DNA from 3 places in the Undibacterium sp. Ren11W genome. Region 3 is predicted to be linked to each of the others. Evidence: predicted binding sites of a transcription regulator. Region 3 holds the regulator's gene; each other region holds the start of a gene.
What was found. Region 3 encodes HrcA, which represses chaperone genes, less so after heat shock. Its sites were predicted from a motif close to TTAGCACTCNNNNNNNNNGAGTGCTAA; they were not measured.
Positions count from the first base shown of each region.

Region 1: a site for HrcA is predicted at 1,662-1,688, ahead of groES (co-chaperone GroES). Genes of this name have one in related genera too.
Region 2: a site for HrcA is predicted at 2,233-2,259, ahead of rpoH (RNA polymerase sigma factor RpoH). Genes of this name have one in related genera too.

Region 1 is NZ_JBMPPB010000007.1:243,588-246,871, reverse strand. Features, by position in the region: gene ACO0K8_RS16445 (hypothetical protein) at 193-579, shown strand; gene ACO0K8_RS16440 (helix-turn-helix transcriptional regulator) at 581-772, shown strand; gene ACO0K8_RS16435 (hypothetical protein) at 911-1,387, opposite strand; gene groES (co-chaperone GroES) at 1,808-2,098, shown strand; gene groL (chaperonin GroEL) at 2,132-3,284, shown strand, end outside.
Region 2 is NZ_JBMPPB010000003.1:108,074-111,357, reverse strand. Features, by position in the region: gene cyoE (heme o synthase) at 1-593, shown strand, start outside; gene ACO0K8_RS09260 (SCO family protein) at 602-1,189, shown strand; gene rpoH (RNA polymerase sigma factor RpoH) at 1,254-2,153, opposite strand; gene ACO0K8_RS09250 (cell division protein FtsX) at 2,415-3,284, opposite strand, start outside.
Region 3 is NZ_JBMPPB010000015.1:54,064-57,347, reverse strand. Features, by position in the region: gene ACO0K8_RS22010 (NAD kinase) at 1-12, opposite strand, end outside; gene ACO0K8_RS22005 (HAD family hydrolase) at 92-778, shown strand; gene hrcA (heat-inducible transcriptional repressor HrcA) at 860-1,879, shown strand; gene ACO0K8_RS21995 (response regulator) at 1,920-2,324, shown strand; gene fur (ferric iron uptake transcriptional regulator) at 2,365-2,802, opposite strand; gene ACO0K8_RS21985 (outer membrane protein assembly factor BamE) at 3,028-3,284, shown strand, end outside.

The DNA.
Region 1 (3,284 bases), on a different contig from region 3:
TTTCAATGCTGATGTAAAGCTTGCTTGACATTGCCAATTTTACGTTTAATATGTAAAGACTGCTTTACATGGAATATGTTAGTTTTGCTGGAATCCGGGTAAGTGCAGGTTTCATCAACAGGCATATAAAGAATCTTTATGTGCTTTTTCGCCCCCAGATGTCAAACAAACTTTACAAAATGGAGCATTAGCATGCGTGAGAAACAAATAAATCAACTTTATCTACGTGAGTTTTTTGGATCTATCTTGCTTTACCTGATTGTTCTCTTCCCCATCACCTGGATTGCCAAAGACATGCCAGATAGCATGACCCGCACCATACTTGCGCTCACGCCCATGCTGCCAGCACTAGGAATGTTATGGGCGATCCTGCGTCACTTCAAGCGCATGGATGAATATCTGAGAATCTGGAACTTGGAATGCATCGCATTGGCAGGTGCCTTGACCGCCATTTTCAGTCTCACCTATGGTTTTTTGGAAGGTGTAGGCTTTCCCCGTTTGAGTATGTTCGTCATCTGGGGCGTCTTTATGGGCGGCTGGGGCATCATTGCCTGTGTGCGCAAATCGATGGAAAAATGAAATGAAAAACCATGTCAGAGAATTGCGTGGCGCACGAGAGTGGAGTCAAGCCCAATTGGCCGATCAACTGGAAGTCTCGCGGCAAACCATCAATGCGATAGAGACGGGGCGCTATGATCCGAGTTTGCCATTAGCATTTGCGATTGCGAAGTTATTTCAACAATCTATAGAAGAAATTTTTCAGACTGATTGATAAAAAAAATTTAACGAATATCCAGCATACACCCTGAGTTTAATATTGATTAAGGACCCTCGCCAGAACGTAAAAAGGGCAGATGATTTGAAGCATCTGCCCTTTTTACGTTCTGGCGAAGAGCAATCCAAAACCTGATTAATCGTCCCGGTGCCCTCTATCATGTCCATGACCGTGTCCATGTTCACGACCATGCCCCCTGTCATCATCGCGATCATCGTAACGCCGAGAATCATTCCGGTATTCATTCCGGTAGCCATCATCGCGATAGCGCACTTCGCGGTAACGCGGCACAACAACCTCGTTATACCAGCGCTCGCGCACAAAATACACCTGACGACCACAGGCATCATAGCGATAGCAGTGCTTTTCCCAATGTCTGGAATGCCCCTCCGGCACCATTAAATACAAGGGAGGCCTTTGCACTGTGACGCGTTCTATGATGCGTGGTTCGCGATAAATGACCTGAGGGGCTTGCTGGAAACCTCCCAAATCGAGGTGACCGTAAAAACCTGGCTGACCAAATTGTACAGAAACACCGACATCGGATGCCTGAGCGCTGGCAGAAAACAGCACAGCGATAACCAAACCTACTTTAATAAAGAACTTATCCACGAGACGCTTTCACATTGAGAATGACTGACACTGAACACCTAACGGCTCAAGCACGTTTTTCGATGACAAGAATGAAAAAATAGTGCTTGATTTTTTATAAACACTGCCGCATATGAAGAATCAGTAGCATATCCAGTCTACTGGATACTCAGGTAAAAGGCCTCGGGCCAAAGGGTAACAAGATGTAAGACAAAGGGCTAAGAACTTGATTTTTAAAAGAAAAATATGTTTTTACATAAGTCGTTCTTGAAAAAATAGAGACACGCCCATATAATTAGCACTCAAGCGCAGAGAGTGCTAAAACCCTCTGTAGCAACAGATTTTCGGTGTGACGCTATCATTACTGCAATACTTTGTTTTGGTAAGACACATTTAATTTGTACCACCATCTTTACTTATCGTAATTTATTAGGAGTCAATATGAATCTTCGTCCCCTGTATGATCGCATCATCGTTAAACGTCTGGATCAAGAAACAAAAACAGCATCCGGTATCGTATTACCTGACGCTGCAGCAGAAAAGCCAGATCAAGGTGAAGTTTTGGCAGTTGGTCAAGGCAAAATGTTAGAAGACGGTAAAGTGCGTCCATTAGAAGTTAAAGTCGGTGACCGCGTCTTGTTCGGTAAATATTCTGGTCAAGCTGTCAAAGTTGACGGCAACGAAGTTCTGGTCATGCGCGAAGAAGATGTTTTCGCTATCGTTCAGAAGTAATTGATCACAATCTAAAGAATTCGGAGAAACAACATGGCAGCTAAGCAAGTAATTTTCGGTGATGATGCACGCGCTAAGATCGTAAACGGCGTTAACATTCTGGCTAACGCAGTTAAAGTAACACTGGGCCCTAAAGGCCGTAATGTGGTTCTGGAGCGTTCATATGGCGCCCCTACCGTGACTAAAGATGGTGTTTCAGTCGCTAAAGAAATCGAACTCAAAGATCGCCTCGAAAACATGGGCGCGCAGCTCGTGAAAGAAGTTGCTTCCCGTACTTCTGACAATGCTGGTGACGGTACGACTACCGCTACAGTATTGGCACAAGCTATCGTTCGCGAAGGCTTCAAATTGGTAGCAGCTGGTTTTAACCCAACTGACCTGAAGCGCGGTATCGACAAAGCGGTTATCGCTATCGTTGCTGAGATCAAAGTTTTGGCTAAGCCGACTACAACCAACAAAGAGATCGCTCAAGTTGGTTCTATCTCTGCTAACTCCGATGCAAACATCGGTGACATCATCGCCAGAGCGATGGACAAAGTCGGCAAAGAAGGCGTGATCACTGTTGAAGACGGTAAGTCTTTAGACAATGAACTCGACATAGTTGAAGGTATGCAGTTTGACCGTGGCTATTTGTCACCATACTTCATCAACAATCCAGAAAAACAAGCCGTTATCCTGGATAACCCATTTGTTTTGCTGTACGACAAAAAAGTTTCCAACATCCGTGACTTGCTCCCGGTATTGGAACAAGTCGCAAAAGCTGGCCGTCCTTTGCTGATCATCGCTGAAGACGTCGATGGCGAAGCCTTGGCAACTCTGGTGGTCAACAACATCCGCGGCATCTTAAAAACTGCTGCGGTTAAAGCACCAGGTTTTGGCGATCGTCGTAAAGCGATGTTGGAAGATATCGCTATCCTGACTGGCGGCCAAGTGATCGCTGAAGAAGTTGGTCTGTCACTGGAAAAAGTGACTTTAGCTGATCTGGGTCAAGCTAAACGTATCGAAATCGGTAAAGAAAACACCATCATCATCGATGGCGCTGGTCAAGCAATCGGTATCGAAGCACGCGTTAAACAAATCCGCGCTCAGATCGAAGAGGCAAGCTCTGACTACGACCGTGAAAAATTGCAAGAACGCGTAGCTAAGTTGGCCGGCGGTGTTGCAGTGATCAAGGTAGGTGCGGCGA
Region 2 (3,284 bases), on a different contig from region 3:
CCTGTGCCATTGGTGGAGCCGGCATGTGGATTTTATATCAATTCGTGAACCCATTGACGATGTGGCTGACGTTCGCCACTTTTGTTGGCTATGCTCTGATTTATACTATAGTTTTAAAACCAGCAACACCGCAGAATATTGTAATAGGTGGGCTCTCAGGCGCGATGCCGCCGGCATTAGGCTGGGCAGCGATTGCTAATGATGTTCCTATGCAAGCTTGGCTCCTGGTGTTAATTATTTTTATCTGGACTCCACCACATTTTTGGGCCTTGGCCATGTATAGACGCGACGATTATGCAAAGTCTGGCTTGCCTATGTTACCAATTACGCATGGTCTGGAGTTCACGCGCTTTCATGTCTGGCTGTATACCATCGCTTTATTCGCCACGACTATGCTGCCATATGCGGTACATATGAGTGGCCTTATTTATCTTATTAGTGCGGTTATACTTGGAGTGATGTTCCTTTGGTATGCGTGGCGCATTTATCGCCACTACGATGACCTACTCGCGAGAAAGACTTTTACCTTTTCTATCATCTACTTGTCGCTGTTGTTTCTTGCCTTGCTGGTCGATCACTACATTAAATTATAGACGCTATGATGTTTCTACCTCGGCAATTTAAATTGTTTTGTCTGTCTGCTTTATTGCTTGTAGTGGCTTGCTCGAATCCAACTGATAAATTCATTAATACGGATCTAACAGGTTTGGATTACGCAAAAAATTTCGAGTTAACCGACCACAACGGTAAGGCCCGTACTTTGGCCGATTTCAAAGGGAAAGCGGTCGTTATTTTCTTTGGTTACACTCAGTGCCCGGACGTTTGTCCAACCACCATGGTTGAGATGGCTAATGTGATGAAGCAAATGGGGCCGTTGTCTGAAAAAGTACAGGTATTGTTCGTTACCGTCGATCCTGAACGCGATACTCAGGCCTTGCTGGCCGCCTATGTACCAAACTTCGATAAGCGTTTTCTGGGACTATATGGCGACCAGGCCGCAACCGCTAAAGTAGCCAAGGATTTTAAAGTTTTCTATCAAAAAGCACAGGGCAAGACAGCCGACTCCTACACTATGGATCATACTGCTGGCAGTTACGTTTTCGACCCCGAGGGTCGGATTCGTTTATTTGTACGGCATGGACAAGGTGCGGAACCTATCGTGCATGATCTCAAAATATTATTGAAGTAGGATTTAATATGAAAAATAAAAATGGCGCTATCTAAGCGCCATTTTTTATGGATTTACTCACCGCCTATGCGTAGGCGACTAAGGCAGTCTTCATTTTTTTTAATGCGGCACTTTCGATCTGACGGATACGTTCGGCAGAAACCCCATATTCGCTGGCTAATTCGTGCAAAGTTGCGCCTGAACCATCGTCGTTTTGTAACCAGCGCGATTCTATTATGTGGCGCGAGCGAGCATCTAACTTGGATAACGCGGTTTCCAAGCCCTCGCTTTGTAATCTATCATAGCGTTGCGCTTCAATTACATGGGTAGGTTCATCTACTTCTGTTTTGAGATAAGCAATAGGTGCAAATTTATCATCTTCATCATCAGTTTGCGAATCCATTGCAATATCGCGACCGGATAAACGCATTTCCATCTCTATCACTTCCTCGCGTTTCACATCCAATTTTTTTGCGAGCGATTCGATTTGTGCCTGCGACATTGAGTCGAGGCCTTCTTTATGGCTACGCAGATTAAAGAACAGTTTACGTTGTGCTTTAGTTGTCGCGACTTTGACTAGGCGCCAATTTTTCAGGATGTACTCATGCATTTCGGCCTTAATCCAATGCATGGCATACGAGACTAAACGAACACCTTGGTCAGGATCGAAACGTTTAACTGCTTTCATCAAACCAATATTACCTTCTTGGATCAAGTCTGCATGCGGCAGGCCATAACCAAGATAACCACGAGCAATTGATACAACCAAACGTAAGTGCGACATAACCAACTGTTGCGCGGCATTGAGATCATTATTCTCGCGCAATTGTTTGGCCAAATCCATCTCTTGCTCATGTGTCAGCATAGGCAGGCGATTAACTGCAGAAATATAGGCATCTATATTTCCGAGAGTACCGCTAAAACCCAATGCTAGCGCTGTGCTATTTGAAAACGGCGTAATGGTTTGTGTCGATGAATAAGTCATTTTTCCTCCAGATTTGCTGCCAGTCGCTTGCTATTGATAAAGAAAACAGTGCTAAGGGCTATCACTTCAATTTCATATATTAGCACTCTCTGAGCTTGAGTGCTAAGAACCTCTATTTATATTGAATATGGCAGAAAGTACAAATAAATTGTATTGCTTATTGAGCAATTTATTTACTTGATTATAGAAGTTAGAGCCCGTCCATAAGTAAAAGTTTCAGAAATTATTGAGAAAGATCAATTAAATAATTAATTTCAGCTATTAGAAGCTAGAAATTCGGGCGAGTTGACGTCTTACCGAAAAAAACGCACCGAATAAACCTAAGCACATGCTGATTGCTAGTAAGAATAAGCTGGGGATGATGCCTAGAGGTATTAAATGAAATTCAGAAGCGTAGAGTTTAGCAAAATCGGCAATTGCCAAATTCAGTGGTTGCAAAGCCAGTGCAATTAGACACAGGGCTGCGCTGCCTGCCAGTAAGCCAAGCAAGGCACCAGTATAGTAATACGGTTTGTGTATAAAACTATTACTAGCTCCCAACAGGCGGGCAATAGAAATTTCGGCCTGATGTGACATCACTTGCAGGCGGGTAGCGTTAAAAATGACCACAACCACTACTACGCCTAGAGTGCCGCCTAAAAATAACAAGAAGATTTGCAATACCTGCACCAGAGCAGAGAGTCGTTTCACCCATGCAGAGTCAATTTGTACTACATCGACATTTGGCATTGACTTCAGACTTGATACCAGCGCATCGACTTTATCAGTATCCTCATTTGAGAGCGATAAAACATACGCGTCTGGCAAAGGGTTACCACCTAAAGTTGCCAATACCTCAGCCAAGCTGGATGTTTCTTCCATCGCCGCCAAGGCTTTGTCTTTGGTGATGAAACTCAGTTTTGCGGAAACCTTCGCTGTTTTTAAGATCGTCTTGATCGTAAGGGAAAGTGCGGTGGCTTCAGTACGCGGTGTCGCTGGCTGCAAGAAAATGCTGATTTCTGGCTCTATCGATAATTGCGCTGAAACCGGACGGATATTTTCTATCAGCGTCAGCCCCGCTATCGGTAGTGCCAAAGCGATTGCTACTACCAGCGCATTGAATAAAAAATTTCCAGGGCTTGCACGTAAATG
Region 3 (3,284 bases):
AGGAGAAGTCATAAAGTACGTGGATTGATCGCAAAGATGAGCCAGATTAGAACATAATTACTCATATTGTGAATATCAAAAGTGAGTAAGTATGAGTATTAAAGCGGTGCTGTTTGATCTGGACGACACTTTGTGGCCTGTGGAGGCCGTCATTATGCAGGCCGAACTGAGCTTACATCAGTGGATGGAAGTTCATGTGCCTGAAGTTGTTCAACATCATACGATAGAGAGTTTGCGCAAACGCAGGCAGGCTTTGGTGAGAACTAATCCGCGCTTCGAGTATGATTTATGGGCGCTTCGGCATACCATGTTAAGTCAGGTGTTTCGTGAATTTGGCAGCGATCAAAGTTTGGCTGATCAGGCCATGGCTGTGTTTGCTGACGCGCGCAATAAGGTGCAATTGTATGATGAGGTCATTCCAGTGTTGAGTCAGTTGCATGCTCAGATCTTGTTAGGCTCAATCTCGAACGGCTTTGCTGATTTACAGGCGATAGGTTTGGCGCAGTATTTTAAGGTGTCGTTGGCCGCGCATAGTTTTGGTTGCGCCAAGCCTGATCCGCGTATTTTTACAGCCGCCTGCGCCGCCTTAAATTTATTGCCTCAGCAAGTTTTGTTTGTGGGGGATGACTTGGCTTTGGATGTCGCAGCAGCGCAGCAGGTAGGAATGCAGGGCGTATGGATGAATCGTCGATATTTAAAGCCCGAAGAAACGTCTCATCAACACGTCAAGCCGGATGCCACAATTTCGAATTTGAATGAAATTTTTACTTATCTGTAATGATGCAATCTGAACATTTATGAGCTCCAGACGCACAGAGTATTTCCGATTTTTTACTTAATATTTTTTGATCAAATACTTATGCAACTTGATAATCGTGCACAAACCCTGCTCAAGGCTCTGGTGGAGCGCTATATCGCAGATGGACAACCAGTCGGTTCGCGTGCCTTGTCGCAAATATCCGGGCTAGAATTATCGTCGGCCACCATACGCAATGTGATGGCCGATCTTGAGCATATGGGCTTTGTCACTAGCCCACATACTTCGGCGGGGCGGGTACCGACACCGCGTGGTTATCGCGTTTTTGTCGATCAATTATTGACGGTGCAGGTGATTGATGAGGCCGCTCTGGAGTCGCGCTTGCAGTCGCGTATTTTCTCCACTCCACCGCAAAAAATTATTGCCAATGCAGCCCAGGTATTGTCGTCCTTGTCGCAGTTTGCAGGAGTAGTCATGACCGCGCGTCAGGAGTCTATCTTTCAGCAGGTCGAATTTTTACGTTTATCTGAAAAACGTATCTTGTTGGTCGTAGTCACTCCCAGTAAGGAAGTACACAATCGCTTACTGCTCACAGATGTCGATTACAGTCCGTCTCAGTTGGTGCAGGCGGCCAATTATCTGAATCAAAATTTTGGCGGGCTTAGTTTCGACGATGCGCGCTTGCGTATCAATACTGAGTTGCGGCAATTGCGCGACGATATGTCGCGCTTAATGCAGGCAGCGGTGGAAGCTGGAAGCGATGCCATGGCTGAGCACGCGGACGATGTTGTGATCTCGGGTGAACGCAATTTGTTGAATGTGGCAGATCTATCGTCGAATATGACGTCTTTGCGTAAGTTATTTGATATGTTTGAGCAGAAAACTGGCTTAATGCAATTGCTTGATGTATCGAGTAAGGCTACTGGAGTACAGATTTTTATCGGTGGCGAATCCAATCTAGTGCCTATGGATGAGATGAGTGTGGTGACTGCGCCGTACGAAGTTAATGGTAAAATTGTAGGCACATTGGGGGTGATAGGGCCGACCCGCATGGCTTATGAAAGGGTAATTCCGATTGTCGATATTACCGCCAAACTTCTATCTAATGCACTTAGTCATTAAGTAAAAATACGAGAAATTTATCAATCAATAATGGACTTCTATGTTAAATAATAAAGATATTTCCATACTGATAGTTGACGACAGTGATATTACCCGCGAAACATTAAGAGTGATCTTGAGAAGCGAGGGATACGATTTAGTGGGCGAAGCTACCGATGGTGATGTCGCGCATGAAATGGCGATTAAATTCAAACCCAATATTATTTTGCTTGATGTCATCATGCCTAAGGTCAGCGGTTTAGAGGCATTAAAAAGTATTAAGCTAGTTATGCCTGAAGTGCTGATTTTGATGGTGACCGCAAATAAGGATCAAGAAACGGTGACTGAGGCTGTACATGCCGGGATCAGTGGGTATATCGTTAAACCATTTAATGCGAAAAAAGTGCTAGATGCGGTAGCGCAAGTGGCGACAAAAATTCGTCAGCAGCGCCAGGTCGCTCAATAATATCTGACGTGAATACGATTTAAATAGAAGCCTGAAAAGCTTAGTTTTTTCTGTTTTTTGGGCCGCAACCAGGCTTGGAGCAATATCCGTAAAGCGCTAAAGCATGATCTGAAATGGTAAAACCTTTAGTATCTGCGATTGCTTGCTGTCTACGTTCTATTTCCTCATCATAAAATTCTTCGACCATCCCACAATTGAGGCAAACCAAGTGATCATGGTGCGAGCCTTCATTTAATTCAAAGATAGCTTTGCCGGTTTCAAAATGATTGCGGTGTAATAAACCGGCTTGCTCGAATTGTGTCAATACCCGATAGACTGTGGCTAAGCCCACGTCCATATTTTCATTCAGCAGGATCTTATATACATCTTCCGCTGTCAAATGGCGGACTGTGCTGCTTTGGAATATTTCTAAGATTTTCAGGCGTGGTAAGGTTGCCTTTAATCCGCTAGCTTTGAGGTTGGGAGTGCTATTCGTCATGTTTTCGGTAAAATAATTACTATCTGCTTTATGATATAGGGTTTTGGCGACTGCTTAATATTTATATTGCCATCTTATCTGAAATTTGCAGCCCCTACATTTTTGCTCAATATATTGAGGTTATCTATGCGATTGATGTTTTGTAAGAAATCCCACCACACACTAGGCGCATTGCTTAGCCTCAGCTTGGCTGTTTTTTTATCTGGCTGCACTACAAAGAACCCCTTGCTCAAAGATGTACCGGTAGTCAGTACCGAGGCGGATGGTACTCAAGTGATTGCTCCCACAGGCTTAAATAAGCTGTTTGGCTACGTATCGCCATATCGTATGACGATACAGCAAGGAAACTTCGTTTCTCAAGAAATGGTTAGTCAGCTAAAAAATGGCATGACACGCGAACAAGTGCGCTTCCTGCTTGGCACTGCCTTATTGACTGACATGTTTCATGAAGACCGATGGGACTATCCTTTCCGTTTGCTGAA